3 regions of the Lactobacillus gasseri ATCC 33323 genome follow, and region 2 is predicted to be linked to each of the others. Evidence: a T-box and tRNA genes for the amino acid it is inferred to sense, from the RefSeq annotation. Region 2 holds a T-box; the other regions hold tRNA genes.

Region 1 (11,203 bases), 870 kb from region 2:
CATCACGTTCCGCATTTAATTTGGCAAATGCTTCTTTTTCCATGTAGCATTCACCGCGAACCTCAGTTGTTAAAGGCTCAGGCAAAGTTTGGGGAATATCCTTAATAAACTTAGCATTAGCTGTCACATCTTCACCAACACGGCCATTTCCTCTAGTAGATGCACGTGTTAATTTCCCAGCTGTATATTCTAACGACAAAGATAAGCCATCAATTTTTAATTCAACGTTGTAAGCCACAGGATGACCAACTAGCTTTGTAATTCTTTCATCAAATTCTTTGAGCTCATCTTTTGAAAAAACATCCCCCATTGAAAGCATTGGAACGGGATGTTCCACTTTAGAAAGGTCACTCTTGATCTCACCACCAACTCGCTGCGTAATTGAGTCAGATGTTACTAGGTCAGGAAACTGCTTTTCTAATTCTACTAGTTCTTGATAAGCCTTGTCGTAAACCGCATCTTCAACTACTGGTGCGTCTTTTGCGTAATAATCTTCTGCCCATTCATCGAGCTTTTTTCTTAATTCATCGACTTTCTGAGAAGCCTGATTGTGAGTTAAAACTGCCATTATCTCAGTCCTTATCTAAATCAAACTACTTTAATCTCATTATATCTTTTTAATTGGTGCAAAGGCAGCTAAAAGGCGCTTTACTCCTTGACTAGCAAAAGCAATATCTAATTCCATATCTTCTCCGCTGCCGTTAACTTTGACGACAACGCCTTTTCCCCAGGCCTTATGAGAAACTTGATCGCCAACATTCCAAGACTTCTTGTCCGCACCAACTGCACCGCTAGCCTTCTTAGCAGTTTCAATTCTAGTTTTTGGACGGTAAACTTGAGAAGTTGCACGTTCACTACTTTTAGCAAAAGGAATCGACATTGCAGAATTAGACTGAACTTGGTTAACAAATTCTAGATCTTTATCTTCAATTTCATCAATAAAGCGAGATGGCTGGTTATTTTGCGGACGGCCGTACATCGTTCTAGAAAAGGCATTCGTGATGTAAAGTTTCTTTTCAGCACGGGTAATACCTACATAGGCTAAACGACGTTCTTCTTCAAGTTCACTTGGATCGCCTGTCGCTCTTGAAAGCGGGAAAAGTCCTTCTTCCATGCCAACCAAAAAGACAACTGGAAACTCTAATCCTTTAGCTGCATGAAGCGTCATTAAAGCTACCTGATTATCTTGATTTTCTAAATCATCTTGATCGCTTAAAAGTGAAATTTCTGAAAGAAAATCGCCTAAGGCAGTCGAATCTTCATCTTCTGGCTCATAATTATCATCAAAACGCTTAGTAACGGTTAAGAATTCGTTCAAGTTTTCTAATCTAGTATCGGCTTCAATTGTATGTTCATTCTCTAAAGCTTCTTTATAGCCAAAGTCAGCTAGTAATTTTTCAGTTAAACCAGTTACGCTATGCGTCTTACTGTATTCAATTGCATCCTTTAAAGCAGTCCCAAAAGTTGCTAAAGTCTTAGCCGGACGACCTGTAATTGGTGCTAAACTTAAATTCTTAAATGTTTCTTCAACTGTGAAGTCATTATCATTAGCAAAGCCGTTAAATTTAGCCATCGTTGTTGGCCCTAATCCACGCTTAGGCACATTAATAATTCGATTAAAGCTCATCGAATCAGCAGGGTTTGCTACAACCTTTAAATAGGCCAAGATATCTTTAATTTCTTTTCGATCATAGAATTTATGACCGCCAACAATTCGGTAAGGAATGTTTGATTTAACTAAAGCTTCTTCGACGTTACGAGATTGAGCATTTGTGCGGTAAAGAACCGCAAAATCCTTGTAGTCTCTGTGATGCTCTTTTATTTCTTCGTTGATCTTTGAAACAATAAAGAGTGCTTCATCGTTACCACTTTGAGCACGATAATAGTTGATCTTATCACCATCGCCCTTATCAGTCCAAAGCTTTTTAGGCTTACGATTTTGATTATTCTTAATAACTGAATTAGCAGCATCTAAGATATGACCAGTCGAACGATAATTTTGTTCAAGTTTAATCGTATTAACTTCATCATCTTGATAGTCATGCTCAAAATTAAGAATATTTTCCATATTAGCTCCGCGCCAACCATAGATTGACTGGTCCGCATCCCCAACAACACAAATATTCTTATACTGAGCAGCTAGTGCCACACAAAGTTGATATTGAGCTTCATTTGTATCCTGATACTCATCAACTAAAATATAGCGGAACTTATTTTGGTAATAATGAAGCGTTTCTTTATCTTTCTTAAACAAGACTAGCGTTTGCATAATCAAGTCATCAAAATCCATAATTTGATCACGCTTTAAGCGGTGCTGATATTCCGCATAAACTTGCGCTGTTACCTTTTCAAAGGGACTAGTTGCTTGCGCTTTGAAATCTTTGGGTGTAAGCAAGTCATTTTTACCATTAGAAATAGCACCTAAAATTGCTTTGGGATCATACATTTTAGGATTAATATTAAGATCTTTTTCAATTCGCTTAATTAAAGTTAACTGTTCCGCCGAATCAGCAATTGAAAAGTTATTAGAATAACCGATCTTTTCTGCATCACGGCGTAAAATTCTCACGCATAAGGCGTGAAAAGTTGACATCCAAACACTATCAGCAGCTGGCCCTAAAAGTTTTTGGACACGTTCTTTCATTTCAGTTGCAGCCTTATTGGTAAAAGTAATGGCTAAGACATTCCATGGCGCAACGCCTTTTTCTTCAATTAAATAGGCAATTCGACGTGTTAAAACTGATGTTTTTCCACTACCAGCTCCAGCAACTACTAAAAGTGGACCCTCAGTACACTGCACAGCTTTTTTTTGCTGCGGATTTAATTCTGCAAGAATTGTTTCTTCGCTCATTGCTTCTCTCTTTCCTGATAACCTAAACACTAAAATAGACTTGTCTATTATAACAAAAAACGACGATAGCTTTTACCTTAACTATCATCGTTTTAGAATTAATCATATTGCGTTAAATTGAACTCTTTAATTAAATCAATTAGCTTTTTGGCATAACCTGGATCAGTCGCATAACCATCTGTTTCTAAAGCTTGCGCTTGACTTATATAATCCTTAGCAGCTAAAACATGCTGATATTGATTTTTATTCCAGCTAGTTCCATTCACAAATAGCCGCGTATGTGCCTGAATAGATTCTTCATAAGAATTATAAACTTGAAAACGGCCAGTTACAGTTTCCCAGTGATCATTAACAAACTCTGAAGTCGTCAACTCCCGACTAGTATTAGGATCAGTTCCCTTGACGCCAAACAAATTATAATATTTTTTTGAAAGTTCGCTTTGACCAAAATTACTTTCTAAGCATGCTTGCGCAATGGTAACACTTGGAAATAAACCATAAGGCTTATCTGCTCTTTGAGCAATCGGAGCTACTATTTTAATAAACCTTTCTTTACTTTGAAGAGCACGTTCCTTTTCTAATCGCGCTTGCCTTAATTGTTCATTAACTGCGACCTCGTGACGCCAGTACAAAAAGCCTGATAAAATTACTACCAAAGTAAAGCAAATAGCAAAAGCTCTTGCAATTACATATTGAATATTTTTTTGACGGCGTCTACGTGGCATTTTAACTCATCTTCCTTTTCATTACTTGCTTCAAAGGCATTGTAATTGCTGGAGTAAGGATAGCAGTAAAGATTGCTTCTACAACGCCATTAACACCTAAAACACTTAATAATATTGCAATTAAAGGAGCTGAATTTTGAGTTTGACCTAAGCTTTGAAGTAAAGCAGCTGGATTATTCATAAACCATAAACTAGTAATACTAATCACCAATAAAGTATTAGCAAGTGACGTACATAAGCCAGCAATTGTATAAACAATTGTCTTTTGAAGTTTTGATTCATCTCTTGCAGCTTGACCGATCATCCCAGCAATAAAGCCAGCTGCTGCACGTGGAATTAAAGCAATAAAGATATTTCGGAACAGCAACATGCTGACAATATCGCCAGGTTGCGTATAAGCGACAAATAAACTTAATAAACCCCAAAATAAACCAATCGACGTACCAAAACCAGGTCCCATTAAGCAACCAGCTAAAGCAACGGTTAGGGGAATAGTTGTAATTGAAGGTAATCCCGGTAAGATTCTAATGTAGCCAATGTAAGGAACAAAAGTTTGAACCAAAATAATTGCAACAAAAATAGCACTAATGGCGATTCTAAAAGTCTTTTTATTAATCATAGTCTTTCCTAGCTTTATCAAGTATAACTTTAACAAAAAAGGAAGCCGCATTTGCGACTTCCTTTTCTTAGTGGTGCGGGCGAGAAGACTCGAACTTCCACGATCTAAAAGCGATCACAAGATCCTTAGTCTTGCGCGTCTGCCATTCCGCCACGCCCGCGGTACTTAACTAATATACCAAATAATTTTTCTTTTAGCAAATGGAAATTTTATTTTTTACTTATTTCTTCTAACTAATTTCAGTCTTCCACCGCATTTGCCGCAGCGATATCTTCTTGTGTTTACTTTACGAACACGAGGATATCGAAAATGGCAGTCTTCGCATTCATAAAGATAGTTTTTAACTTGTTTGCGTCTTAAACCAATATCAGGCGTATAACGACTACCACCAACCTGAGCTAATAAATTCTTAAAATCACGATTGCGATGCTGATAGCCAAGCCCTGCCAAGTGTAAATGATAATGCGTCAACTCATGCTTAATTATTCCCACTAAGTCTGAACGATATTTTTCATCTAAAAAATGACCATTAATATCAATGTGATGGTCATTGAGGAAATATCTACCTCCAGTTGTTGTCATGCGATTATTAATCTTAACTTCATGCCTGAAAGGAAGGTGAAAATATTTTAATGAAATTTCTTCTACTAATTTTTGTAAGTCTGCTTGATTCATTATTTTCGAATTAATTTTTGATATAAACTTGCCTGTCTTGGAGAGGATATCCTTCTCTTTAGACCGATCACAATTTTTTGCTTTACTGATTGCTGCCCATCTATCCAAGTACCAGTGAACAAGTGAATTGAATACGAGTCTTTACTTGGATTGCATAAAAAGCCATCTGGGTAAACATGAATCCCGTCCTTTAAAAGCTGTTCGCTATTACCTATTTTTAAGCCGTATTTTTCTTTTAAAATATCAGTTACAGACAAACTATTCACACCAGCCATTTGATTATTTTCATCAAAAGTAAACTCTTTGTCTTGATAATAATCAAGAATGTCTTTTATAAATGGGTGATGCGCTTCTGCGCCAAAAATAGCAGCTGACAAGTAGTCATTATTTTCAAAGCCAATAAACGCCTGATTCTTTAAAAGTGGATCTAACTTCTTAAGAACTCTAACATCCGTATCTAAATAAATTCCGCCTTGTTCATAAATCGCACGAGCACGAATATAATCAGACACAAAGGCCCATTTTTTAGCTTGATAAGCTTCTTCAAGATAACGATTTTCATGCATATCAAAATTATCTTCATTCCACTCAATAATTTCATAGTCCGGCAACTTCTTTTTCCAAGTCGCAAGACACTCTTTAATTAATGGCGACTTAGGGTTGCCTCCTACCCAGACGTAATGAATTTTTTTAGGAATCATCTTTTTACCTTTCTAAGAAAGCGGGTTATAAAATCCATGATATCTTGATTAAAATCAAGTTTCATCATAAACATAATTCCAGCATAAATAATTAACATTAAAATTGACTTAACAGCCATATTTACAAAGCTCGACCTAATTAAATTAGGCATGAGCATCCCTGCAATTAACGTAATTATTCCAATCAAGAAGTACTTTGGCACGTCGCTAAACGCATTTTTAAAACTGTAATCATCTCTCACGATCCAAAGCCGCAAAATTAGCACTACAAACTCCGTAATTAAAATTGCCACTGTTGCTCCGCTGGCTCCATATGGTCGATCAAGTAGCGCTGCTAAGACAACTTCGATAATTGCTCCAATCACAACTGGAATCGCATATTCTTTGTCTCTCCTGTTAGCTAGTGCAAACTGATTAGCAAATACTCCACCCATCGGGATCATAATGATTGTTAATGCAAAGAAGAACATCAAAGGCGTCATTGGGATAAACTTTTGACCGAAGAAAAATGGCACAAATTGCTTGGTATTAGCCATAATAATGACTGCAAATAAGGTTCCAAGCATCGTTGTTGCTTCCAGTGACTTCTTTAAGACAACTTTCTGCGTTTCTTTTTCTTCACTAGCCATCTTCGGCATGATAACTAAAGAAATACTAGTAATTACCCCCAAGATCATATTAGAAATTCGCTGCGAATTATCATAAAAGGCCACCTGCGTTGAATTACTAAAAAAGCCCAAAATTGGTTTATCAAGCGACGTATAAATTTGCGTCGCTATCTGCGGAATCATCAAGGTAATGATTGAAACAATAGTGGTCTTATATTTATAAAAATGGTCAACTGGTTTGCCTACATAGCGATGAATATCAAGCCAAAAGACAAAAGATCCCAGCATTGTCGAAACTGACATGATTAAAAAGTATTTCCAAAGATCAGCTGGTGACTTAATTAATAATAAAATCAAAACTACACTAGCCAACTTAACAGCAGTATTTTTTAGCACTACTCGACCAAAATCAGCTAGTCCCTGGAAAAACCAAGAAATATCGACTTGAGCCGAGATCAAATATGGAACCATTAAGATTAAGTAGTTCCAGTATTGAATATGAAAAATGTTGGTAATTAGTAAAGTAATTAAAATAGTCACTAAACCAGCAATTGCTTGAAAATACCATAAACCCCAGAAAGCTTCTGTTAACTCTTGGGGCGTACCATAAGTTCTAGTTCGAGAAACAGTTCGAATTCCAATGTAAGAAACTGACAAAGTACAAAATACCATCAGAAATTGTACTGTATTATTTACACTGCCATAAATACCATAAGTCTTAGGTCCTAAAACCCGAGATAAATATGGAACTGTAATTAACGGTACTAAAACTAAAAAGATCTGATAGACCGCATTATATAAAATATTAAGAAAAGTTCGCTTCACTACTTTTTCCTCTAAAACTTCTTTGTCATGTAATTAAAGATAGGTTCGCAAGAATTAAGATTGTCAACCTCATCAATTAACTCACGCCAATAAAAACGTTGCTCTTTATATTGATGATCGTCAGGATGCCTTAAAACTTGCAGAAGTTCTTTTTGTGAATTAACACATGGACCGGGTGTAACATCCTCGTATGGACTCAATAGTAAACCACGTACTTTTTCGTACTGCTTTAAATAATTAGTAATAAAAATAATTGGCTTATCTAAGTACAAGTAATCAAAATAAATTGATGAAAAGTCTGTAATTAGGAAATCTGTATTTCCGAGTAGTTCATATAAGTCGAGATCGTTTTTAAATAAATAATCATTATTTAAGAAGGCGATGTTTGAAAACTGACTGTTAAAATCCTCGAACATCCGCATTTCATAAGGATGAAGCTTCACAATTAAATACTGATGCTTTGCTTTTAAAGCATCATTTAATTCATAAGGATCAAAATCTTGAAAAGCAAAATAATTATATTTTCTTATCTGCTCCATAACAAACGGATCTTCTAACTCATAACGAAAAGTTGGCATGTAAATTCCGATATGTGCTTGATCATCCCTAGTCTTAAATAAATCTGCTAGTAATTCTTCTTTAGAGATTGCTGGATGATTAATGTAATCAATTCTAGGAAAGCCCAGTTTTTGATATTTTTTACCTTCAATTGCCATGCAAGCGCTCATTAAGCTTTCGTAGAGGTCAGAGCTTGAAGTTACCATATCTGCATTTTTATGCCATAGCTTTTGATTACGCTTATTATCTCGATAGCGCGTATTATGCGCCATAAAGCCCATTCGCTTCAATGGCACGCCATGCCAGAATTGAATATTAACTTGATCTCGTCGTGCTTTAAAAGGCTGATGTGTAGTAATTACATATTTAGCTGCACCAATTTTCTTCCAAGTTTCCCATGATAAGTGAGAAGATGGCCAAGGTTCAACTAAGGTAATGTTGTAATCAGGATGATTGGTCTTAATATTTTTATAAAATAAATAGCCGTTTGAGCCAGATCTACCTGAGCCATTTAAAACTACAATATTCTTTTCTTTAATTGGTCGAAGACTTGCAAGGAAGTTCATTCCCCATAAGTACAAGCGAAAAAATAAACTTTTCATTTAGATGTTCCTCAGTAAATGGATAAACATTTGTATATACGTCTTATTGTTCATTATTAAGGGTATAAAAAAAGCTTGAGTAAACTCAAGCTTTTTTTGATTATTTGACAAAACTTTATTTTCTTTTCTTCTACTATTCCATTTCATTTTATTTCTATATTTTCCATTTAAAGTTTCATATAATTCATAACTAGATAGACCTTTATAGATTGGAGATTACAATATGAACATTGGCGAAGCATTAAAACAATATCGTACTAGCGCAGGACTGACTCAAAAAGAATTCACTCAAAATATCCTTTCTCCAGCGCATTACTCGAAAATAGAACGTAATCTACATGAAATTTCAGCAAATGACCTGCTAAAACTGTTGAGTCAAAATAAAATACGTTATTCAGATTTTTTCTCATCCCTCGATCAAAACAACGTAAACGACCAAGATGAAAAACTTAGTGAGCAATTATTATCTGCTTACTATGATCGAAATCTCGATAAAGCAAAGGAAATCTATACTCAAATTAATACATCTAATGATGATTTACTTAAATTACAAGCTCAACTTATTCTCAATACTCTACAATCAGGTCGTCATAAATTTCCTAAAAACAAAGATAAAATTATACAAAAAGTCTTTTCAGGTACTCATTGGCTCAATGATTCTCACAAAATTCTGATATTAGCTACCTTTATTGAAGTTCTTGATCCCTTTGACTTACCTTTCTTTTTAAATCAAATTTATCAGAAATATCAAAACAATCTTGGTAAACAAACTCTAAAAATTCAAGAAAGCGTTGCATCTTTCTGTATCAACTATTTATATTCAGCATCCCAAAACAGAAATATTGGTTCAACTAATAAAGCTATTCAACTATTAACTCAATTAACAGAATATCCCGAATTAGGTATTGAGAAAATTATAGGTTATTACTATCATTGTTACTTTACAAATCAAAAAGAACAATTAAAGACCATTATTACTATTTTAAAGAAAAGTAACTTAAGTAAAACAATAAATATCTTGCCACAATAAACTGCATATACGCAACTCGCTGATCAATTATGCAAAAAAAATCCTCTTCATTACGCAAATACCTTATCATTTATCTCATCTTAAATGAAAAGAGGAGTAACAATGAAAAAGTTTATCAACAAAAAATTTTTTGCCTTAAGCATCTTGCTTTCATGCTTGAGTGGCTTAGAATTGCCTTTTGGAACTTGGTCATATTCAGAAATATTCTCTTTAATTACTGAAAAAAATATTCCTAATACTATCAGGATGGTAGCAGTTATTACTATTGCCCAAATTCTTTTGGTCATTATTAAGTATTTGAATACACGGATACTTAACAGAAATATCGCTTGTTTTAATCAAAACGTGCGTGAATTTCTAATGAAAAGCAACTTTATTGAAATCAGTGAAAACAATGTATCAAAGCAAATTTCTTTTCTTTCAAATGATCTTAACTTAATAGAAGAGAACTATTTGAAGCAACTTTTTCAATTAATTTCAATGATTGTAACAATTGTCGGTACTTCAATAGTTGCAGTTGGCAATAGTTTTTTATTAACTTTAGTTTTTATTTCATTCGCTATTTTTTCAAGTATTATCCCTAAGTTTTTTAGCAAAAAAACAGCTCAACAATCAAATAATTGGAGTACTTCTACTGGAACTTACATAACATTTATGTCCGATTTTTTAAAGAATATTAGGACAGTTTTAAATTACAATGCATTAGATACCTTTATTAAAAAAGGGCAAAAAATTATTACTCAATCTACTGAAAATAAGAGATTACGTGATAATACAATTGCTAAAAGCAATTTTTGGGTTAATATATTCGTTTATTCTTTTGACTTTTTACCTATTGGAATAGGAATAATTATGGTCATCAAAGGGATGCTTACTCTAGCCTCATTTGTAGCTGTCCAATACTCCAGTACTTGGATTATTAACAGTTTTTACAGTATTAATAGCTGCCGTAATCAAATGTCATCAGCCAAACCTATGATAGATAAGCTACTTTCTTTTAAACCAGAAGAATTTGACAAAAATATTCCTAATTCTAACCTAAATACCTTAACCCTTAACAATATTAGCTTTGGATATAAGCCAGGAGAATTAGTACTAGACAAAATCAACTTAAAAATTAAAAGAGGTGATAAATTATTACTTACTGGTAAGTCTGGTCAAGGAAAGTCTACTCTTCTTAATCTTTTAACTGGTCAACTAAAACCTACTAAAGGAAACGTGCTCGTCAATGGGATGACCAATCAAAATTATACATTTAGTGAGGTACAACAGACTTCTCAAATATTTAATGATACTTTACTTTTCAACCTAACATTAGGTAAAAAGTTTGATGATTTCAAAATTACAGAAGCTATCAAAAAGGCTGGACTATTGCCATATGTTAATCGGTATGGCTTAAATACGATTATAGAAGAAAATGGAAATAACTTATCTGGCGGTGAAAAGAAACGAATAGAATTGGCACGAGCTTTTCTATATGAAAGAGATTTTTTAATTGTTGACGAAGGGACAGCTTCGCTTGATCCCATCACAGCTAATCAGATTCATGAAGTGTTCTTAGATTCTCCATTAACAGTAATTGAAATAGATCATCATATTCCACCTAAAATTATGCAAATGTTTAATCATCATTATGATCTGCACAATAAACGATTAGAACGTATATTTTAATTTATAAAAAATGTAGCTAGAAAATTTAAACTAGCTACATTTTTACATACATATTTTTTATTTACACTTAGAAGATAATATTTATTATTTTCTAGCAGTACGTCTTTCAAAGAACTTAACAATTTCAACAATGATAATCATCAAAAGTCCTGCAATAATTACAACCAACCATTGCATCCCATCTAATTCAGTCACATCAAAAATCTTAGTTAAAAACGGAATTTCCACTGCAGCCATAACTAAAGCAGAAATAATAATTGCTCCGTTGAACCACTTATTTTCAAATGTTTGTCCTCTAAAGATTGACTTGTGAATAAATTTAGAGTTAAAGGCATGGA
Region 2 (11,203 bases):
GATGCAAGGGATAAATGCTACAAGTGCGTCTGTTGCTGGCTTTGCAGTAACACCAAGTTCTTTAATGTGGATCGTAGGCTCATTTTTAATTGGTGGTATGTTAGGTCGATGGGGGATAAAGAAAACATATGATTATATGTTGCTTATCTTGATAATTGCCGATTTAGCATTAATTTTAGTTCCAATTTACACATCGTTTTGGGTATTTTGTCTAATTGCGGCCTTTAACGGAACAGCTTTTGGGGCTATTACTACAGCTTCACAAGTTCGCTCTCAAGTACTGGTTGGACGCGATAAGATTGGTGTTGCGACTAGTTTTAATACACTAATGAAATATTTAGGACAGACGATGATGGTATCGATCTATGGTATTACTTTTAATATGGTCGTAGCCAAACATTTAGCGCATTATCCAAATTTAACGCAAAAGATGATGAATGATATTGTTTCTGCTGATAAGGCTAAACATTTAGCAGCTAATTTAATACCTGGTTTAAGACAAGTATTATTGAGCGGGTTAAAGTCTGTATATGTAGTTTCTCTAATTGTTATTGTTTTATCTTTGATTCTTAATCAACTCTATAGGCAAAAGAAAATTGCCAAATAAAAAGCGCTAGCTGAGATTAGTCTAGATTAGATCTCAGTTAGCGTTTTTTATTTATGCTTTTTTAAGTAAGAATGGTAGAGAACTGAAAAGCCTAGCAGAACAAAAGTAGTACCTTCTAGCCACCCACCGACTACATCAGAAGGATAATGAACATGGCAGAAGATTCGAGTATAACCGATAAACAGTGGAAAAATAAGCCAAATAGTAATTAGCGTAGTGCGCCAAAATTTATTTTTGACTAATAAGATAGTTAAAATAATTAGAATTCCGAAGAAAGTTGCGCTGCCAACAGAATGGCCTGATGGAAAACTATAACCATCTGCAAAAACTAGGTGATGAACTAAAGGACGATGACGTTCAACTGCATGCTTAGTAATCCAATTGTAGCCATTGGCGCATATCATTAATCCAGCCGAAAAGAAAGCATAACTAAATTTTTTGGCGATAAGCAAGCCGATGAATAAAACAATAGTTGCAATTGTTAAAGTACTAGTATTCCCAATCACAGTCAACTTAGTTGCAATTGCTACGCTGACTGGGTTGTTATTAGAAATAAGATGAATAATTGCTTGGTCAAAAGAATGAATAAATGGATTTTTATATATGACTAAGAGGGCCCAGATTACATAGAGAATTAAAAAAATAAATCCTGGAACCAGTGTGTCGTGAACGACTAAATTGTTATCTTTCTTTTTCAAAAAAATTTCTCCCCTTGTAATTTCTAGTAGATGTGGTAAATTATAATCATTATCCATAAAAAAATAAAGACTAGGGAGTAGTAACAAGTCATAATTGTTTTTAGAGATGAGCTGGTTAGGTGCAAAGCTTAACAGTTGTGCTGTGAACTTACCCTAATGATAAGTCTATCGTTTGCCTTCCGCGTTAAGGGGCATGAGTGTCACACATAATCTGTGTGGAACTTAGGTGGTAACGCGAAAATGAAGTTCGTCCTATGATTTTTTATCATAGGGCGTTTTTTAATTTTAAGGAGAGATTTAGGTGTACAATCACAAAACCGTAGAAAAAAAGTGGCAAAAATATTGGGCAGAGCATGATACTTTTAAGACAGGAAATGATCCTAAGAAGAAAAATTATTATGCTTTAGATATGTTCCCATTTCCATCTGGCAAGGGACTTCATGTAGGACACCCAGAAGGCTATACTGCAACTGACATTATCTCTAGAATGAAGCGAGCACAAGGTTATAATGTGCTTCATCCGATGGGATGGGATGCTTTTGGCCTGCCAACAGAACAATACGCATTAAAGACTGGTGAAGATCCAGAAAAAGTTACTAAAGAAAATATTGCTAACTTTAAAAAACAACTTAATAAGCTTGGCTTTTCATATGATTGGGATCGCGAAGTAACAACTTCTGACCCTAATTACTACAAGTGGACCCAATGGGTTTTTGAACAAATGTACAAAAAAGGTTTAGCTTATGAAGCTGAAGTTCCTGTTAACTGGTCACCAGATTTAGGAACAGTTGTTGCCAATGAAGAAATCGTTGATGGTAAAACTGAACGTGGTGGTTACCCAGTTTACCGTCGTAATATGCGTCAGTGGATGCTTAAGATGACTGCTTATGCAGATCGCTTACTTGAAGATCTAGACGATTTAGATTGGCCAGAACCGGTTAAAGAAATGCAACGTAACTGGATTGGTCGTTCAGAAGGTGCACAAGTTACTTTTAAGGTTAAAGATAGTGATAAGACTTTTGATGTCTTTACTACTCGTCCAGATACTTTATTTGGTGTTAGCTACACAGTGCTTGCTCCTGAAAGTAAATTAGTTCAAGAAATCACTACTCCTGAGCAAAAAGCGGCAGTTGATTCTTACATTAAGAAAATTGAATCTAAGTCTGACCTTGAAAGAACTGATTTGAATAAGGATAAGACCGGTGTATTTACAGGTGCTTACGCAATTAATCCTGTTAATGGCAAGGAAGTTCCAGTTTGGATTTCTGATTATGTCCTAGCAAGTTACGGTACTGGTGCAGTAATGGCAGTGCCAGCTCATGATGATCGTGATTATGCTTTTGCTACTAAATTTGGTTTACCAATTAACCGAGTTATTGAAGGCGGAGATTTAGAAAAAGAGGCTTTCACTGGTAATGGTAAGCATATTAATTCGGACTTCTTAGACGGCCTAGATAATGAAGAAGCTAAGAAGAGAATGATTGAATGGCTTGAAGATCACAATGCTGGTCAAAAGAAGGTTAACTATAAACTTCGTGACTGGGACTTTTCTCGTCAACGCTACTGGGGTGAACCAATTCCTGTTATTCATTGGGAAGATGGCACTACTTCATTAGTTCCTGAAGATGAATTACCACTTCGTCTGCCACATGCAACTGACATTAAGCCATCTGGTACTCCAGAAAGCCCACTTGCTAACTTAACTGACTGGGTAAATGTTGTTGATAAAAATGGTCGAAAAGGTAAGCGTGAAACTAATACGATGCCTAACTGGGCTGGTTCTTCTTGGTACTACTTACGGTATATTGATCCGCACAATGATAAAGAATTAGCAGATTATGACTTACTTAAAAAATGGCTTCCAGTAGACCTTTATATTGGTGGTGCAGAACACGCAGTTCGTCACCTTCTTTACGCTAGATTCTGGCACAAGGTACTTTATGACTTAGGTGTTGTACCAACCAAGGAACCATTCCAACGTTTGTATAACCAAGGCTTGATTTTGAAGAATCACGAAAAGATGTCTAAGTCTAAGGGTAACGTAGTTAATCCAGACGATGTGATTGATGAATATGGTGCCGACTCACTTAGAATGTATGAAATGTTCATGGGCCCACTTGATGCTTCAATCGACTGGGATGACAATGGTCCAGCTTCAACTAAGAAGTTCCTAGATCGCGTATGGCGTCTATTTGTTAACGATCTCGACTTAAAAGCAATTCCGCAAGAAAGAATTGTTGACAAAAATGACGGTGAACTTGATAAAGTTTATGCTGAAACCGTTAAGAAAGTTACAGAAGATTTTGATGCCTTACACTTTAATACAGCAATTAGTCAAATGATGGTATTTATAAATGCTGCTCAAAAGGCTAAGACTATTCCACGTGAATATGCTGAAGGTTTTGTTAAGTTGCTTGCTCCAGTGGCACCACACATGATGGAAGAAATTTGGCAAGTCTTTGGTCATGATGAATCAATCTCTTATGCTAAATGGCCAGAATATGATCCAGCTAAATTAGTTGAATCAACTGTTGAAATTATGGTTCAAGTTAATGGTAAACTTCGTGGAAAATTTAAGGCTGCTAAAGATTCTGCTAAAGATGCTTTAGAAAAAGAAGCTCTTTCTCTTGACCATGTTCAAAAATTCTTAGATGGAAAAGATGTTAAGAAAGTGATTGTTATTCCAAACAAGATCGTTAACATTGTTGCTAAGTAATTTAAGTTTTTCCTAAATAATTAATATTTGTAAATACTGTTTACATTAATGAGTAATATATAATTCAGACGCTTAACTGGATATAGGGAAAATTTATTTTTATGGAAAATAATACTAAAAATACTAAAGAGACAATGGTCAAAGGTTCCGCATGGATGACCTTTGGCTCTATTGTGTCACGAATTTTAGGTGCATTGTATATTATTCCTTGGTATGCCTGGATGGGAAGCCATGGAAATATTGCTAATGCCCTAACAGCGAAAAGTTATAATATTTATAGCTTATTTATCATTATTTCTACGGCTGGTATTCCTGGTGCAGTTGCTAAGCAAGTAGCGAAATATAATGCTCTAAATGAATATGACATTGGACGTAAGCTGTTTAGACGTGGCTTAATTTTGATGGCAATTTTTGGCGTAATTTGTGCTGCTATCATGTACTTTGGTGCTCCGATTTTAGCCACTGACAATATTATTGGTGCACTCTTACATGGGGCAGAAAGTGATCCACGACAAGTTGCTGTAATGAGAAGTTTATCTTATGCAGTTTTAATTATTCCAATTTTGAGTATTATGCGTGGATATTTCCAAGGTTATGCAGACATGATGCCACCAGCTATGTCTCAATTTGTTGAACAATTAGCTCGTGTATTGTGGATGCTTTTAACAGCATATATCATCATGCAAGTTCAACATGGTTCCTATGTTCATGCTGTTGTTCAATCAAATCTAGCTGCAGCTATTGGTGCAGTATTTGGAATTTTGCTTTTAGTTTGGTTCTTATACCGTAGAAGAAATGAATTAAATGCATTGATGGAGCATTCAAATCATGCAATTAAGATTTCAACTGCTGGAATTTTTTGGGAAATTATTAATCAATCAATTCCATTTATTATCATTGATTCAGGAATTACACTATTTCAATTGATTGACCAATATACGTTTCACCCAATGATTGCGATGTTTGTTCATGCAAGTTCTGATCAAATTGAATCATGGTATGCCTTATTTGGATTAAATGCCAATAAATTAATCATGATTATCGTGTCTTTAGCTACTGCGATGTCAGTAACAGCCATTCCTCTTTTATCGGGTGCTCATGCAAGACGCGACTATGCAAGCATTTCTAGTCAAATTGAGAACACATTGGAATTATTCCTATTTGTGATGATTCCCGCCTCTTTAGGGATGGCTGCAATTGCAACACCAATTTATACGATTTTTTATGGCTATGATCCATTAGGTTCAAATGTCTTATATTTGTCATCTTTTACAGCAATCAGTCTTGGACTTTTTACGGTTTTAATGGCAATTTTGCAAGGTTTATCAGAAAATGGACTAGCAATAAAATACTTAGTTTTGGGAATCATTATTAAATTTGCGGTTCAGTTACCAATGATTCAATTATTTAAGGTATATGGGCCACTTTTAGCTACAAATATTGGATTAATTATCACTATTTGGCTGTCCTTGAAACATTTAAAGGTTAGATACAAATATAATAGTGGTCGCACATCGAGAAGATTCATTGGAATTGCAATTTTCTCAATGGCTATGTTTGTCGTAGTTACTGGAGTGGTTGATTTTGGTGGAAAAATCATTTCGCCTGAACGGCGTCCAACTTCCTTTATTTTAGTAATACTTGCTGTTGCCATTGGTGGCATTTTGTATGCATTCCTATCATTGAAATTTGGTTTAGCACAAAAGATCATTGGACCAAAGGTTAACCGGGTATTAGCAAGATTGCATATTAGAATTTAAGAATGTAGAGAAAAAGGAAACTTAGTAATTATAGCTAAGTTTCCTTTTTTGCCCCTGCCAAGGAAGTTCATTATATAATATTTTAGAGAAAGTGAGGAAGAAAAAATGGATAATATGCTTGTATATGCTGCAAAAGAAAGAAAAAGCTTTAGTGAAGTTTCTTTAAATGAGATAGATAGCATGATCTTTTCACAGTTAGCATATTGCAATTTTGAACTTCTTCCTCAAGTTACTAATTTACGAGATTTGACTTCAGATGATGAAATTAAAACTTTAACGCAAGGAAATCTCGGTGGAAAAAATACTGAAAAATTAATCAAGATTATGATTAAAAATCCACGTTTTAAAAATGTAGCTTGGTATCGAGCCGTTAGTAAGGTAGATGCAAAAACACAAATGCAGTTTAATGCTGTTACCTTTAATATTGCTGACGGTGAGTATTATGTTGCTTACCGTGGAACAACAGCGACGACTATTGGTTGGAAAGAGAACTTTAATATGTCGTTTAGGGATTGGGTACCAGCTCATTATTTTGCTCGTTCATATTATCGCCAAATTAAAGATAAATTTCCCGGGAAATTTTATATTGGTGGTCATTCTAAAGGAGGTAATTTAGCTTTTGCTGTTGCATTAGGTTTAAAAGAATTCGATCTGGCTAATATCGTCAGAATTGACTGCTTTGATGGACCTGGCTTTCATAACCAAGCGCGATTAAAAAGTAAATTTTTAAAATTAAAAGGTAAGATTCACAAATATATCCCGCAGGGCTCTCTAATTGGAATACTTCAAGATGATCTTATTGGAGAAAAAGATTATTGCACAATTGTAGCAGCTTCCGGTGTGAATATCCTTCAGCATGACATGTTTAATTGGCGCGTTAAAAATGACAAGTTTGTGACTTTAAAACAACTAGATAGCACGTCTGAAATTTCTTGGAAGGCAATTGCTGAATGGCTAAAAAATACTACTGATACTGAACGAAGAGATTTTATTGAAATGTTGTATTTAACTGTTAGTGATACTAATCAAATTTACTTTAAAAATATATTAACGCCTAAAACCACATACAAATTGGCTACTCGACTAATTAAGAATAGTTCCGGTCAAAAAGAAGTGTGGGAGCCAGTAATTAGGAAGTTGTTTCAAGCGTATGTTAACTCAGGTACAACAACACTCAGTGAGCAGCGAAGAAATAATCTGATGAATTTTAAAAACATTTTAGATGAACAACGGCGATAGGAACAATAAATTAAAAATTCCCCGCTTTATCTGGAAAAAGAGTAAAATAACGATTGAAAGAGGTGGACAAAATTGAAAAAAGATACATATATGACCTTGTTAGGGTTGCGTGATACCTGTTATAACAATTTCAATTTTGATATTGATGAAAAAGATTTCTATTTAGGAACCGATACATATAAAAAGATAGATAAGATCTTAAAAGCTTCGCAAGATGAACAACTTCTAGTTCAGTTTGAAGAAGGTACGCATCTTTATCAAGATTATGATCCAGAATATTTGAGTGTCGCTCAAAAGAGAGAAGTGCAACATGATATTAATGCAGCACGTGACTTTTTGGATAACTATGATGGGAGCGTCGATGACAAGCATGATAATTATTCAGCTTACTTAGATGACAATTCATTAAGCTATTCTTTTGGCGCAGATAGTAATTTAGATGAAGTGCAAAATAATTTAAATGACATCGAAACTGCTGGTGTTATTGTTTGGCAAAGAAGAAAAGATGAATATATCTTACTCCCACATACTATTCACAGCCTTGAAAGAATTAAAAAGCAAATTTCATCGAATAAGCATGTTGATGATAAAAAACTTCGTTATGCAATGGAGCGTTTGTTTGACAATATAACTGATTTCCTTAAGCCATTTAGTGATAGCGAACTAGGAAAATATGAAAATTCAATTTCTGAAGAGTTAAAAGATAATTTTGAGCATTATGCTTTAGGCGTTCAAACAGATGCACGAGAAGTAGCTGCTGATAAATTAACAAAATATGCTGTTGAACTTGCAGAAAAAGAAAATAACGATAAATTATAAGGTTGAAGCTCATCGGTTAGATGGGCTTTTTTGGATAAGATTAAAATGAAAAGTATTTCAAAAGAACTAATATCTGAAGTAATTAAAAAGCGAAAAAGTGCTACACATAAGGGAAACTATGGGCGAGTACTATTAATTGGCGGAAGTAAAAAATATGGTGGTGCGCTCATTATGTCTGCAGAAGGAGCGCTAAACAGTGGTGCTGGCTTGACTACTGTGGCGACAGATTCAGTAAATATTAGCGCTTTACATACACGAGATCCTGAAATTATGGCTCTTGATTGGAAAAAAAGAGATGAGTTAAAAAATCTAATTGTGAGTTCTGATGTAGTAGTTTGCGGAATGGGACTTGGTTTAGATGATCAGGCACGCGATATTTTAGCTCTTATTAGAGATAGCATTACCTTAAAGCAAACATTAATTTTAGATGCAAGTGCACTTGATTTAATTAGTCAGCAAAAAGACATATTGCCAGTAAACTCAAAATTAGTAATTTTTACACCTCATCAGATGGAATGGCAAAGATTAAGTAAAATAAAAATTGCTGATCAGACTGATCAATTGAATCAAGCTTTTTTAAATGAGTTAGTTCCCAGGAAAAATGCAATTTTAGTATTAAAATCTAACCATACTAAAGTTTACGATCAAGCAGGAAATATCTATCAGAATCCTTTTGGTAATCCCGGAATGGCGATTGACGGAATGGGAGATACTTTAGCTGGAATTATTGGTGGTTTCTGCGGACAATTTACACCTAATTTAGCAACTGTCGCAGGTGCTGTGGGTCTCCATTCAATAACTGCTGATGAAATTGCAGTGAAACAATATATTGTTCGACCGACACAGCTGTCAGCACTTATTCCCGCAATGATGAGAAAATATGAGAAGTGAATAAAATGAAAAAGATAAATAGATATCAAAATTCTGTTTTAATTATTGGAACAATACTAGCTATTTTAGTATTAGCAATTATTTTATTTCCTCATCGTAATGTATCGCTTGCAACTCCAAATAAAATAGTAAACAGTAAAGTAACCAAAAAAGTGGCTCCAAAAGTTAAAAAAGTTACACAAAAGAATTCCAACCTACCATATTCTGATCCTGAAGATTTACAACCAGCTGGCAGCTGGAAGGTTAAAAGCGAAAGTAAGGCACATCCTGATTTATTAAGTTTAAGTAATTTGTGGATAAGAGTGTCAATTAAGGGCAATCGTGTTTATATTATGGATGGCAACAAGCCAGTCTATACAATGCTTGCCTCTTGTGGTGTATATCATAATGGAAAATCTGCAACACCAACTGGAACTTATGCTGTCGAAGCTGAAAGAGGAGCAACCTTTTTTAACCAGAGTCTCCAGGTTGGCGCACGTACTTATATTAGCTGGCACGGCCATGGAACTTATCTTTTTCATTCAGTCCCAACAGATGGTAATAATAAAATCATGAAGAATGAAGCAAAGAAACTTGGTAAAACTCAAGCCTCTCATGGTTGCATTCGCTTGAGCATTCCTGATTCTAAATGGCTATATGAAAAATTGCCTGTAGGCACAAAAGTTGTAGTAAAAGATAAGTAAGTTAAAATACATAACAAGAAATAGGTGACAGGATGAGACATGCAAAGAAAAAGTCTAAGAAAAATTTCTTGTGGATAATAGGAATAGTAGTAATTGCTGTTTGTTTTTTGCTGTGGAAAAACAACTTTGGTCCGAATAGCATGCCGTCAAATTATCATGCTAATCAAGTGGACTTAAATGTTAAATCCGCTGTAGCAATTGATGCCAAGAATGGAAACGTCATCTACGCTAAAAATGCTAATCAAAGTTTGCCAATTGCTTCAATGACTAAGTTGTTAACTACTTATTTAACTCTAAAAGCAATTAAAGAAAAGAAAATTTTTTGGGATACAACTGTTAGTCCCACTCAAGAGATCATTAACTTAGGTTCTAATCCTGATTATGCCAGCGTACCGCTTAATCTAGGTCAAAAATATACTGTTAAAGAGCTGTATGATGCAGCTTTGATAAAATCAGCTAATAATGCAGCTCGTATGCTAGCAATTGCAGTCAGTGGAAATGAGACTAATTTTTTAAATCAAATGCGGCAGCAAGCTAATAAATGGAAACTTCATAATGTTAAATTTGTGACGGTTGATGGTTTACCAGAGAAAAAGAAAAATTTCTTAGGGATGACAACGACAATTGAAAACAAAATGAGTGCTAATGATATGGCAATTATTGCGCGAAAACTAGTTACAGATTATCCTGAAGTTTTAAATACGACTAAAGTAGCAAAAACTTATTTTAGAAATACTTTGATGACTAATAGCAATAAGATGCTAAATGGGCTTTCAGACTATGATCCTAATTATCCTGTCGATGGTTTGAAAACCGGAACAACTGATGGAGCTGGCTCTTGCTTTACTTGCACAGTAGATAAAAATAATAAGAGAGTAATTACAGTAATTTTGGGTGCTCAAAATGATAATGAGCGTTTTTCAGAAACAAAAAAGTTGTTAAATTATTCTTTTAATTAAAATTTAGCTATGAATTCGTTTTAATATTGCACTTTGGTTAAGATTGCTGATATAATTTTCATGATAAAGAGTTAAAAGTAGTAATATTTAATCTATTTTCAGCGAGTCTATGGTTGGTGTGAGTTAGGCAATGGAGCAATACGAAGGCGTGTTTAACTATAATTTTAAAATCAATTAATAAGCGGATACTTTGTATCAAATAGAGTGGTACCGCGGGAAACTTTCTCGTCTCTTTCTAGGTTAACTAGGAAGAGACTTTTTTTATGCAAGAGGTGTTATCAGTGGATTTTAAACAAAAAGTCGTAGATTTAGTTAGTGAACAGGTAGATTTACCTAAAGAAAAAATTGCAATGTTAATTGAAAGACCAAAGAATGCTAAAATGGGAGATTACGCTTTTCCAGCATTTGCTTTGGCTAAAATTGAACACAAGAATCCAGCTCTAATTGCAAAAGAAATTGCAGAAAAAATTAGTGATGATAACTTTACTAGTATTGAAGCAGTTGGTCCATACGTTAACTTTGCAATTGATCATGCTAAGCTAGTTAATGCAACTTTAAATGATGTTTTGACAGAAAAAGACCATTTTGGTGATCAGCAATTAGGCAAAGGTAATGTGCCAATTGATATGTCATCTCCTAACATTGCTAAGCCAATGTCAATGGGACACTTGCGTTCTACTGTTATTGGTAATTCGATTGCTAAAACTTTAGAAAAAGTTGGCTACACTCCAATTAAGATTAATTATCTTGGAGATTATGGTACCCAGTTTGGTAAATTGATTACTGCTTACCGCTTATGGGGCAATGAAGAGGACGTTAAGAAAGACCCAA
Region 3 (11,203 bases), 940 kb from region 2:
GATCGGATCAATCGATTGGGACTATCAGCTGATCAATACACTCGTTACTATTATTTGATGACCAAAGGTGATGTTGCCCACACTGGCTTTATTGACAGTACAGTGTATAAGAAGCTGAAGGATAAAGAAAAGGTCATGCTCGATGCCATTGATGGTCAATTGCTTGTTCCGGAATATACCGATGATTATCTGCAAGAAGTTAAGGATATTGTCATGGGGAGGTATAAATAATGAAAACTATTCAACCAAATGAAAATATTACCTTAGAAGAACTTCAAGAAAGAGTTAAATATATCTTGTCGTTTAAGCCTCGTTTAGAGAAATTAATGAATACCGATATAGTGCAGGGAGTAGAGATGGCAAGAATCTTACGGCAATTTATTAGTGCCGAGGATAAAGAATTGACTAAAGCAAAGTATGATAGCTTAATAAATAGAGATAAATATTTATCAAATTATAGGGGCTTTATCCGGGAATTTAGACAGTTTGATGGAAACATTACTCCGGAGAATTTGCATAGCTTTATTTTTGAAATCACCTCGGCTCATAGTTCTGTTGAAATGCATGTTTTATTTCCCACAAACGATCAGATACCTTTTTAGGTCCCATATTTTCCCGCAAACCAGTAGCAATTTGGAACTTGCTGTTCATCTCAAAATCAAGGCAATATTGGACGTTATGCAAGCGAGTTAACAAACTCAATGCTTTTTATTAGGCAAAGCAAATTAGTTAGTGTGGCGGTTTATCCAGAATGTGTAATTAACCATAATAGCTCGTGGCATGTTGAAGCAGTGACGGTGCTTGAGAAGAAATAATAATAAATTTTATTAATAGTAGGTGTACTTTTCCATAAATAAGTGGAATTAGTACACTTTTTATTTATGCTGGTTGCTTGAGAGGACTGATAGATTAGGCATACAATTAAAGAAAAGTAATTAAGGAAATTCTGCAAAAAATATCATCTTGTACTTTGCGCGGTAAATGAAAGGAATAGTTATGCATCATAAAAAAATTATCTTCTATATCTTTTTGGCGCTCTGTATGTTTTCAGTGTTTTTATTTATTGTACCTTCAGGAAGCAGGATAGATCCTGGACTTAAAAACTCACAAAGACAGCTTAAAAATTACATGAAATCGAATCATATCAATGGTGTGATGCTCGTTAGCGGAAAAGACGGAAAACCTGTTGTCATTAAGAATAATGAAACGTCTAACAAAAATGACATAGTAAATGTGGATCAACTATTTCCAACTGCTTCCTTGCAAAAGATTATGACAGGAACTGCAATTTATAATTTGCAGCAAAAAAAGGAGCTTGGTTGGAATACGACTTTATCTAAATATTATCCACAAGTTTCAGGCAGCAGCGATATAACGATTCGTGAATTGATGAATCATACAAGTGGATTGATTAATAATGCTCGTCCATCTGAACCGCTTAAAAATCAAGAAGAACAAATTGCTTATATGCTTAAATATATGCAAAACGATCACCTTCATACGTGGGACTATCAAGATGTAGACTACGAGTTATTAGCAGCAATTATCAGTAAGGAAAGTCATTTGAGCTATAACGACTATATTCAAAAAAATTTTGCTAAGCCATTAAAATTGCACCAAATTAAGGATTATTCTGAAGTTAAGCAAAATGAAGTTTCTCAACCAATGAGTAGCAATGTTGACTGGCATAAGGTAGTTGTTACGACATCATCTGATTTTGGAGCAGGAAACTTATTTATATCACCTAATGATTATTGGAAGTTTGTGTATAACAAAGTGTTAAAAGATCCTAAGATGATTAATGAATATGCTCAGCAAGCTAGACGTCAGGCAGTCGCTTACTATGGCGGGGTCTACTTCAAGGGGGATGTTATCCGAGCAGAAGGAAGTATTCCAGGATATAATTCTTGTTTTGTCGCAAACTATAGAACGAAAGAAATGATTATGCTGTTTTCTAATAATATTAATTACTTAACATTAAAGAAAGCATCTGATTATTTGCTTCGTCATTATATGGGGACGGGACTATTTTAATGAAAAAGACGCTGATTGATAAAATTCCAAATAAAGTACCGCAAGAATTGAAGCATTTGATTGCTGGTGCAGATATTTATGACAGTTCGTCATCTCCTGAGGCTCGTGTATATTTTATTGATAGGGATGGCGGTTATTATTTAAAATGCGCCAAAACTGGTACACTTGAAAAAGAAGCTAAAATGACGCAATACTTTCATTCCAAAAATTTAGGCGCTGAAGTGTTGAATTATAGTTCAAACGATCATGATTGGCTGTTAACAAAAGCGGTTGTAGGTAAAGATTGTGTCGATAACGAATATTTAGCTAATCCGAAACGTTTATACGATACAATTGCTACCGAATTAAGAAAATTGCATGAAATAGACTATAGTGACTGCCCAGTGATGAATCGAACGACCGAATATTTGGCAAAAGCTGAAAATAATTATCGGACAGGAAATTATGATAAATCGAGTTTTCCAGACAGTTTTGGCTATCGGTCAGCTGAACAAGCTCATGAAGTTTTATCAGCAGGTAAAGATGCCTTGCAAAGCAAAGTTTTACTGCATGGAGATTACTGTTTACCAAATATTATTTTGGATAACTGGAAATTTTCAGGATTTATTGATCTTGATTGCGCAGGTGTTGGCGATCGCCATATTGATCTGTTTTGGGGAGTTTGGACACTATGGTTTAATTTGAAGACTAATCAATATCGCGATCGTTTTTTAGACGCTTATGGTAGAGATAAGGTAGATGAAGAATTGATCAAAGTTGTTGCTGCTGCCGAAGTTTTTGGATAAAGTATTAAAAAATAGGTACTAGTAAGGAGAAAGTATGAAAAAGTTTGAATATCAAAATAAAAATAAAAGTTTTAAAACTTCTGTAACGTTTTATAATTTTTAAGAGTCAAAAGAAATTTTGAAAAATAAGATAAAGAACTTTAAGCTATCTTGGCCAATTAAGATTAAAATCGAAAAGTAAGTTGATATGGAGAAAAAATGCCAGAACTAAACCTCGAATTACAAGACACACAATGGCCGAAAACCTATATCGATCATGATCGACAAATTGTTCGTGCGATTGTAGTTGACGATCAACAAAAGTATTACTTTGTAAGAGTACAGAGAGATGATGATTTCGGTAAGGGTATCTTCATTGAAACATCTGGTGGCGGAGTTGAAGCAGGCGAAGACCTAACTACAGCACTTAAAAGAGAGCTAAAAGAAGAATTGGGCGTAAATGTCGATATTCTTTGTAAGATTGGCACAGTAAGCGACTATTATAGCTTAATTCATCGGCACAACATTAATAATTACTTTTTATGTAAAATAGTTTCTTTTGGTGAAAAACATCTAACGCAAGCAGAAATTGAAGATTTTCATTTATCAACGTTAAAGTTAACTTATGAAGAAGCGGTTGATGCGTATAAAAAACAAACTAGTACTAAGTTGGGACAGCTGATTACCAACCGAGAATTACCGATTCTCAAACAAGCAGAAGAACTAATAAGCAATTATATGTAAAAAGTGAGATATGGACGATTCAAGTTCATATCTCATTTTTGTTTATTCTTAATATTTCCACATGATTAATATCTTCAATTTCAACTGCGTACCCTGAAATAATTATCTGACTATTATGATAACCATCAACAAAACCAGTAATATCTTTTCTAAATTCATTATTATAGTTACGATTTTTAAGTTGCAATCGAATTTGATAATGGTTGCTAAAAGCTTTAAATAAAATCTTACTTATTTCTTCTAGGTCCATTTCTGTCTCTTTTTTATAAGTAGTATTAGCTTTCTGATTATCTTTATTTATTTGAACAGTATGATCACTTAAGAAAAAGCCACCCCATTTCTGCATTCCACGGTCGTGATAATTTTTGAAAAAATTTTGGATCTCTTTATCAAAATTCGCATTATTCATAAGCGTTACCTCCGTTATGTCCACCAACTAAATTACTGCGTTCAATAGCAGTCGCACCTTTGAGTAGGCTAGAAGCTTTGACTAGCGAAGTGAAACCATGCTCTTTTCGTATTTTGTCAACAATGTGGTCTAATTTATATCTTTTAATTTGCAGATCAAAGTCTTCAAGCATATTTAATTGTTGTGTACCATCAGGTGATAAGTCGGTGTAGCTGACACTAATCGTACGAACGCTTTCTCTATGCCAGTTTTCGCGAAATAAAGCAATCAGTTCTTTTACTAAGTCATGGTTTACATTAGTTGGAGTAATTTTACGTTGAACGCCAAAACCACCGCGTTTAGTAGTTTCCGTCAATTGAAAAAGGGAAAAGCCAATATACAGACTAACTTTGCCCGCTCGTAAATTATGGGCGCGAATACGGGCCGCGACTTGCTCACCAATTTCTCTAATGACCAGTTCTATTTCACGTTGATTGAAATAATCCCGCGTTAAAACTTGAGAGTTACCATAGCTTTTACTTTTGGGATGATATTTTTGTCTGATGATACTACGGTCGACGCCCCAACTTTCTGCCAATAATTGTTCACCAATAATTCCAAATTCTTTTTTTAGAAGATAAGGACTAGAGTGAGCTAAGTCATACATATTGTTAATTCCGATTTTTCTTAACCGATTAGCAGTGCGAGTATTTATTCCCCAAACATCTTCTAATTTTTCTATTTTCCAAATAGTATCGGGGACGTCAAGATAATGCCAAAAAGCAAGCATCGATTTTTTGTGTTTAGCAGAATTATCCATTGCTAGTTTAGCCAAAAGAGGATTTTCACCGATTCCGCAAGTAGTATAAAGTCCCAAAGCATCATGAATATCTTTTTGAATTTTGCGTGCAACATAATAGGGACCATTGCCAAAGAGTTTCCAAGAATCAGTCATGTCGATCATTCCTTCATCGATGGAATACATGTGAATATCTTCGTTAGCCGCATATTTTCTGAAAATATCTAAGACTTGAACGCTGCGCTTAATATAAAGATTCATGTGGGGTTCAACTAGCTTTAAATCAGGGGCTTTCCATTTAGGCGGTAATTGGCGGACGCGCATAACATTATGCAAGCCATATTTTTTCTTAGCTAAAGGAGAGGCTGCCATAATTAAGCCGGATCCCCAGCAACTGTCAGGTTGTCTAGACACAACGGCTAAACAGGTTTCCATCGGATTAAGACCTAAACGAAGCGCCTCACAGGAGGCAAAAAAACTCTTATTATCAATCATAAAAATTAAGCGATGCGGTTCGTAGCGATAGTCATACATAATAATTACCTTTCAGCTGAACGTTTGTTCTTATTAATTGATATTATACGAACAATAGTTCGCAAATGCAACTTGGATTATTTTTAAATTATTTGACTTTTCAATTTTGCCAACTTTTTGGTATGATAGATATGTTCTACAAGTTGCCTCAATGGCGGAATTGGCAGACGCGCAGCGTTCAGGTCGCTGTTCACGCAAGTGAGTGCAGGTTCGACTCCTGTTTGAGGCATATGAAAAAAGAGATATGCATTTTTGCGTATCTCTTTTATTTTTCTATCAATTTAACAGTCTTACTTTCGAACTTAAAAGGCCCCATAAATGTGAGTTGATAAGCAGTTAGCTGTAATTTTTCCCCATTTTGATAATTTGGATTATATAGTGGATCCCCAATAATTGGAGCACCGAGCGCTGCTAAGTGAACTCTAATCTGATGTGTGCGCCCAGTTTCTAGAGTAAGTTTTACCAGTTCCTTATTTTCACATTCTTTAATTACTTCATAATGAGTAATCGCCTTTTGACCATCGAGGCGTACCATTCTTTTTCTTTGATCGTCAGGATCGTGCCCAATGGATAAAGAAATTGTTCCGCTTTGCTTTAACTGGTTTGATTTAGAAACCCATGCTAAGTATTCGCGGTGCAAGGTTTTATTAGTTAATTGCCGATTTAAGATTGGAACAACAGCCGGATTTTTAGCCACTAATAATAAACCATTTGTAAGCATATCAAGGCGGTGAACAATAAAGGGACTGTAGCCTAGGTAAGTAGCACAATCATTTAACGCAGTATCTTTTTCATCTAAATTTGGGTGCGTTTTTTGCCCAGTAGGTTTATCAATTACTAGAATATCTGAATCTTCATATACGACTTTAGGTAATTTTCCACTAGCAGGATAAGTTTGTTGGTCACTTTCGACATGATCTAGATAAATATCAATCTTGTCACCAGCTTTTACTAAAAAATTAAGTGGTAAGTAATGATCATTAATTAAAATCTGTTTTTCAGTACGCAAAAAATGACGCCATTTTCTTGGAATTAATAATTTGCGCATTAATTCGTTAACACTTATTGGTCCTAAATTTGCAGGATATGTAAGAAAATAATGGTATGTGGTCATCTTTTCCACCTTATCTAATTTTTAACTTTTAAAATACTAGTTTTCAAATAAAGATATGCTAAAATCGTCATATTAGGTTTATTGACGAAAAGGGAGTTTTAATTTTATGCATTCCCAAAATCACGAGTTTTGGCATCGCGTTCATTTAGCGATTAAAAACTTCAACCACCGTTTTCAAATTTGGCGTTGGTTAATTTTAATATTGCTGTCGTGTTGTTTGTTCGTTTGTACTTATTATACCGTTAAGGTAAAAACTTCAAACATCTCTAACATGAAGGCAGCTCTTTCTACTACAACTACTATTTATGATAATAAAAATCAAAAGGCGGGTTCGCTTTATTCGCAAAAAGGTTCTTTTGTAGAATTAAGTCAGATTTCGCCTTATATTCAAGATGCTGTGATTGCGACAGAAGACCGAACTTTTTATAAAAATCCTGGTTTTAGTGTTAAGGGAATGGCTAGAGCTGCCATAAGTAGTGTAATTCACCACGGTATTGTCGGTGGTGGTTCAACGCTAACGCAGCAGCTAGCAAAGAATGCCTTACTAACGCAAAAGCAGACTTTTTCTAGAAAATTAGAAGAGCTCTTTTTTGCAATCGAGATTAATCGTGTCTACTCTAAAAAAGATATTCTAACCATGTACTTGAACAACGCTTACTTTGGTAATGGTGTTTGGGGAGTTCAAGATGCTGCAAGGCGTTATTTTGGTAAAAATGCGAGCGATGTAACAGTAGGTGAAGCAGCTACTATTACCGGGATGCTGAGAAGTCCCAGTTATTATAATCCTATTGACCATATGGATAATGCAATTTCACGGCGTAATGTTGTGCTAGGCTTGATGGCTGATACAGGGAAGATCTCTGAGACTCAGGCTGATAATGCTAAAAAGACGACATTAACTTTAGAAGATACATTTTCTCAAGAAGATGGTTATCGCTATCCTTACTTCTTTGACGCAGTTGTGGATGAAGCAATTGATCGTTATGGCTTAAAAGAAGAAGATGTAATGAACAAGGGCTTAAAGATTTACACTACTCTTGATACTGGCTATCAAAGTGCCTTGCAAGACAGTTTTGAAGAAAGCTGGAATTTCCCGTCAAATGCTAGTGATGGAACCAAAGTTCAAGGTGCAAGCGTCGCAATGGATCCTAAGACGGGAGCTGTTCGAGCAATAGTTGGCGGAAGAGGGCAACATGTCTTTCGAGGCTATAATCGTGCCACGCAGATGAAGCGTCAGCCTGGTTCAACGATGAAGCCACTGGCTGTTTATTCGCCAGCTCTGCAAAGTGGCTATCACTACGATTCTGAACTTTCTAATAAATTACAAAAATTTGGCAAAAATGGTTATGAACCAAAAAATGTTGATAATCAATACTCAAATAAGATTCCAATGTATGAGGCTCTAGCACAAAGTAAAAATGTTCCAGCTGTTTGGTTATTAGACAAAATTGGTGTCAGCAAGGGTGTTCAATCTGTTGAAAACTTCGGCATTCATGTTAATAAGAGTGACCAAAACTTGGCTTTAGCTTTAGGTGGTTTGTCGACTGGTGTTTCTCCAATGCAGATGGCGAGAGCTTACAGCGCTTTTGCTAATGAAGGAAACTTGCCAAATCAGTCTTACTGTATTACTAAAATTACTGATGCTAGCGGGAATGTAATTGCTCAAAACAAGAATCCTGGCAGTCACCGAATAATTTCTACTAATACTGCAAAAGAAATGACCTCTATGCTTTTAGGCGTTTTCACTTCTGGTACTGGTAGATCAGCTCAGCCGGCAAACTTTAGAGTAGCTGGTAAAACTGGATCAACAGAGGTGCCAGATAGTTATGGCTTTGGTACGAAAGATCAATGGATTGTTGGTTATACTCCAGATGTTGTTTTGTCAACTTGGGTTGGTTTTGATAAGACGGATCAAAATCACTACATGGAAGGAATTTCTGAAACAGGAATTACGCACCTTTATAAGTCTGAGTTAGAACGCTTGCTGCCATATACTTCGCAAACGCAATTTAAGGAAAAGAGCGCTCAGCAAATTTCTCAAGATACAGGTGCAAATTCAGACTGGCTCGGTAATATTGGAAAACAAGTACAAAAAGGAATCAATGATACTGGGTCTAAGTTTAACGAATGGTATAATAACCTTAAAGGACTTTTAGGTCAGTAAAAATAAAGGAGATTTAATTATAAAAATGGTTAATATTTATGATAATGCCAACCAAATGGCAAAGGACTTACAAGAAACTGAACAATTTAAGGATTTAAAGAAATCTCTTGAAAACTTAAAGAACAAGCCAGAAAGTTTAGACTTGTACCAAAGAATGGATAAGCTTCAACAACAAATCTTGGCTGCTCAAAATTCAGGTCAACCACTTTCTGACGATGTTAAGAAAGAATACCAAAAGATTAACGAAGAAGTTCGTAATAACGACGAATTAAAGGACATGATCACTAAGGAACAAGCTCTCTTCCAAATGATTAATGATGTTCAACAAGCTATGACTAAGCCGATTGGCGATTTATATGATGATTTAAAGGCAAAATAATTAATATGAAATTTATGCATTTGGCCGATGCGCATTTAGATAGTCCTTTTCAAGGACTATCTTTTTTGCCATCTAATGAGTTTAATAATATTAAACAGTCAACCCAAAAGTCGTTTATTAAAGCGATAGATACCGCACTAGATCAAAAGGTAGATTTAGTTTTAATTGCAGGTGATACTTTTGATTCGGTTCATCCGAGTCCACAAAGTCAGCTGTTCTTTAGTCGTGAGGTTAAAAGACTTACTGATCAAGAAATACAAGTTGTGATGATTTTAGGAAATCACGATTATTTAAATCCAGATGAAATGATTTTACCGCAAACGCCATATTTTAAACTTTTAGGTCCTGATGAACAGGTAGAAACTGTAGAGTTTAAGACTAAGTCTGACTTTCCTTATACAGTCGCCGGCTTTTCTTATCAACATAATCATATTGAAGTTGATAAGATTAGTGAGTTTCCCAACAAAGGGGATAATTTCACTTTTGGTTTAATGCACGCTGGAGCTAAGACTACTGCAGCTTATCAAAATGTCTACGCTCCATTTACCACAGCAGAAATTAAAGACCTAAATTATAATTACTTTGCCTTGGGGCATATTCATTTGCGCCAAACTTTGAGTGATAAGCCACCAATTGTTTATAGTGGTAATTTACAAGGCAGACACATTAATGAGCAGGGAGCAAAGGGCGTTTATGTCGGTACAGTAGATGAATCAACCAAAGAAATAAGCCTTAATTTTGTTGAAACAGCTCCAATTATCTGGCAAATGGCGACTTTGAATTTAGATCAAGTAATTTCTCAAACAGTTTTAACAAAACAAATAGTTGAAGTTTTAACTAAAAAGAATAAGCACCAGACTTTATTTGGTTTAACAATTCAAGGTGCCCAATACTTAAGTGAACAAGAGCTAGAATTGGTTAATGATAGTGATTATTGGCTTCAGCTTGCTAATTCTTTAAGGTTTGATTCGCGACCTGTGAAAGTTTATTTGACCAATAATGAAAAACTTCAACTTAAGACAGCTGATAAAGAAGCTTTTGATCAAGCGGAGAATGAAACGTTTGAACTAGATAAGATTTATTCTTTAGCTAATGATTTAAGCAAAAAGAGCGATTATGTTGCTGATCTTTTGAAACAGCCAGAATTTATTGAAGAAGTAAAAGAATTAGCACAAGTTAAATTGGGACAAAAGTTAAAGGATATGGATGATGAAACTAACCCAAATTAAAATTATTCACTTTGGAAAATTAAATGATGTAACTTTTAATTTGAACAAAGATTTAACAATCTTTTTAGGTGCAAATGAAGCAGGAAAAAGTACAACAGTTGCTTTTGTTAAGCAGGTTTTATTTGGCTTTCACTTGAGAACTAATAAATCACCTTTCTTTGAGAATTATCAACCTCTAGATCATGTGAGTCCGATGGGCGGTAGTTTGACCTTTGAAGATAAAAATGATGTTTTTGTTTTAAGTCGCCTATATGCTAAAGGAGATCCTAAAAAGGGCGTCTTGACTGTCAGCTTAAATGATGAAGTAGTACCAGAAAGTGTATTTTTTGATCGAATTCAAAACATTGACGGCAGTTTCTACACCGATAGTTTTATTTTCAATCAAGATATGATGCGTGAGGTAACTGGTCTATCTCAAGCAGAGTTGATGGAACAGATTTATTTTTTAGGAGCTTCGCAAAGTCATAAGTTGCTTGATTTAAGGGATGAATTTTCAAATAATGCACAGAAGCTCTTTAAAAAGAGTGGCCGTAAACCTGTAATTAACCAGTTAATCAATCAAATTCAAGAGCAAAAGGAAGTTTTGGCTCAAACAGATAGTGAATTTAAGGATTATCGTGAATTTGAAGAAAAATTAACTGCAGAAAAAGAAAATTTGAAACAGGTTCAGACTGAGTTAGTTAAGCTAAATGAGCAAGAGCAAAAAATTAGTCTTTTGATGCAAAAATTAACTAATTTTAAACAGTATCAAGAACTAAAACGCAAATTAAAACCTCTCTCTTTTTCTAAAGAAAATTACGAAAGAGCTCAGGCTATTCGGAGTAAACTTGCGGACTTAACTAATGATGTTGATAATTTGAATATACAACTCCAAGAAATTGAAGCAAGTAGCGAACTAGCCGATAAGGATAAGATTCAAGCTTTGGTTGATCATAAGGCTGAAGTCCTTCATTGGGAGAGCGAAAGTAAAGATTTGCAAAGGCAAATTGAAACGACTAAGAAGGATCTACAGTCTTATGATCAATTTCAACCAGAAGCTGTTAAATTAAGTAAG

Evidence for each region. A T-box is a leader RNA that pairs with one kind of tRNA and senses whether it is charged. The one in region 2 lies ahead of leuS (leucine--tRNA ligase), so its partner is inferred to be a tRNA-Leu.
Region 1: it encodes a tRNA-Leu, which carries the amino acid that the T-box ahead of leuS (leucine--tRNA ligase) is inferred to sense. The anticodon was not compared.
Region 3: it encodes a tRNA-Leu, which carries the amino acid that the T-box ahead of leuS (leucine--tRNA ligase) is inferred to sense. The anticodon was not compared.

Annotation. Positions count from the first base shown of each region.
Region 1 covers NC_008530.1:1,508,103-1,519,305, forward strand. The annotation lists gene ligA (NAD-dependent DNA ligase LigA) at 1-568, opposite strand, end outside; gene pcrA (DNA helicase PcrA) at 608-2,851, opposite strand; gene LGAS_RS07470 (glycoside hydrolase family 73 protein) at 2,950-3,576, opposite strand; gene LGAS_RS07475 (ECF transporter S component) at 3,578-4,195, opposite strand; tRNA gene LGAS_RS07480 (tRNA-Leu) at 4,267-4,355, opposite strand; gene LGAS_RS07485 (SprT family protein) at 4,412-4,870, opposite strand; gene LGAS_RS07490 (glycosyltransferase family 32 protein) at 4,870-5,571, opposite strand; gene LGAS_RS07495 (oligosaccharide flippase family protein) at 5,568-7,004, opposite strand; gene LGAS_RS07500 (CDP-glycerol--glycerophosphate glycerophosphotransferase) at 7,016-8,164, opposite strand; gene LGAS_RS07505 (helix-turn-helix domain-containing protein) at 8,388-9,194, shown strand; gene LGAS_RS07510 (ATP-binding cassette domain-containing protein) at 9,297-10,865, shown strand; gene LGAS_RS07515 (calcium-translocating P-type ATPase, PMCA-type) at 10,950-11,203, opposite strand, start outside.
Region 2 covers NC_008530.1:485,127-496,329, forward strand. The annotation lists gene LGAS_RS02245 (MDR family MFS transporter) at 1-607, shown strand, start outside; gene LGAS_RS02250 (phosphatase PAP2 family protein) at 655-1,362, opposite strand; T-box leader at 1,363-1,563, shown strand; gene leuS (leucine--tRNA ligase) at 1,607-4,021, shown strand; gene LGAS_RS02260 (putative polysaccharide biosynthesis protein) at 4,123-5,781, shown strand; gene LGAS_RS02265 (DUF2974 domain-containing protein) at 5,887-7,020, shown strand; gene LGAS_RS02270 (hypothetical protein) at 7,093-7,839, shown strand; gene LGAS_RS02275 (NAD(P)H-hydrate dehydratase) at 7,885-8,730, shown strand; gene LGAS_RS02280 (L,D-transpeptidase) at 8,736-9,413, shown strand; gene LGAS_RS02285 (D-alanyl-D-alanine carboxypeptidase family protein) at 9,446-10,372, shown strand; gene argS (arginine--tRNA ligase) at 10,654-11,203, shown strand, end outside.
Region 3 covers NC_008530.1:1,436,999-1,448,201, reverse strand. The annotation lists gene LGAS_RS07165 (SNF2-related protein) at 1-231, shown strand, start outside; gene LGAS_RS07160 (hypothetical protein) at 231-602, shown strand; gene LGAS_RS07155 (serine hydrolase domain-containing protein) at 997-2,034, shown strand; gene LGAS_RS07150 (aminoglycoside 3'-phosphotransferase) at 2,034-2,819, shown strand; gene LGAS_RS07145 (NUDIX domain-containing protein) at 3,018-3,542, shown strand; gene LGAS_RS07140 (hypothetical protein) at 3,568-3,951, opposite strand; gene LGAS_RS07135 (Y-family DNA polymerase) at 3,944-5,263, opposite strand; tRNA gene LGAS_RS07130 (tRNA-Leu) at 5,409-5,492, shown strand; gene LGAS_RS07125 (RluA family pseudouridine synthase) at 5,529-6,377, opposite strand; gene LGAS_RS07120 (PBP1A family penicillin-binding protein) at 6,484-8,541, shown strand; gene LGAS_RS07115 (YlbF family regulator) at 8,567-8,920, shown strand; gene LGAS_RS07110 (metallophosphoesterase family protein) at 8,926-10,149, shown strand; gene LGAS_RS07105 (AAA family ATPase) at 10,130-11,203, shown strand, end outside.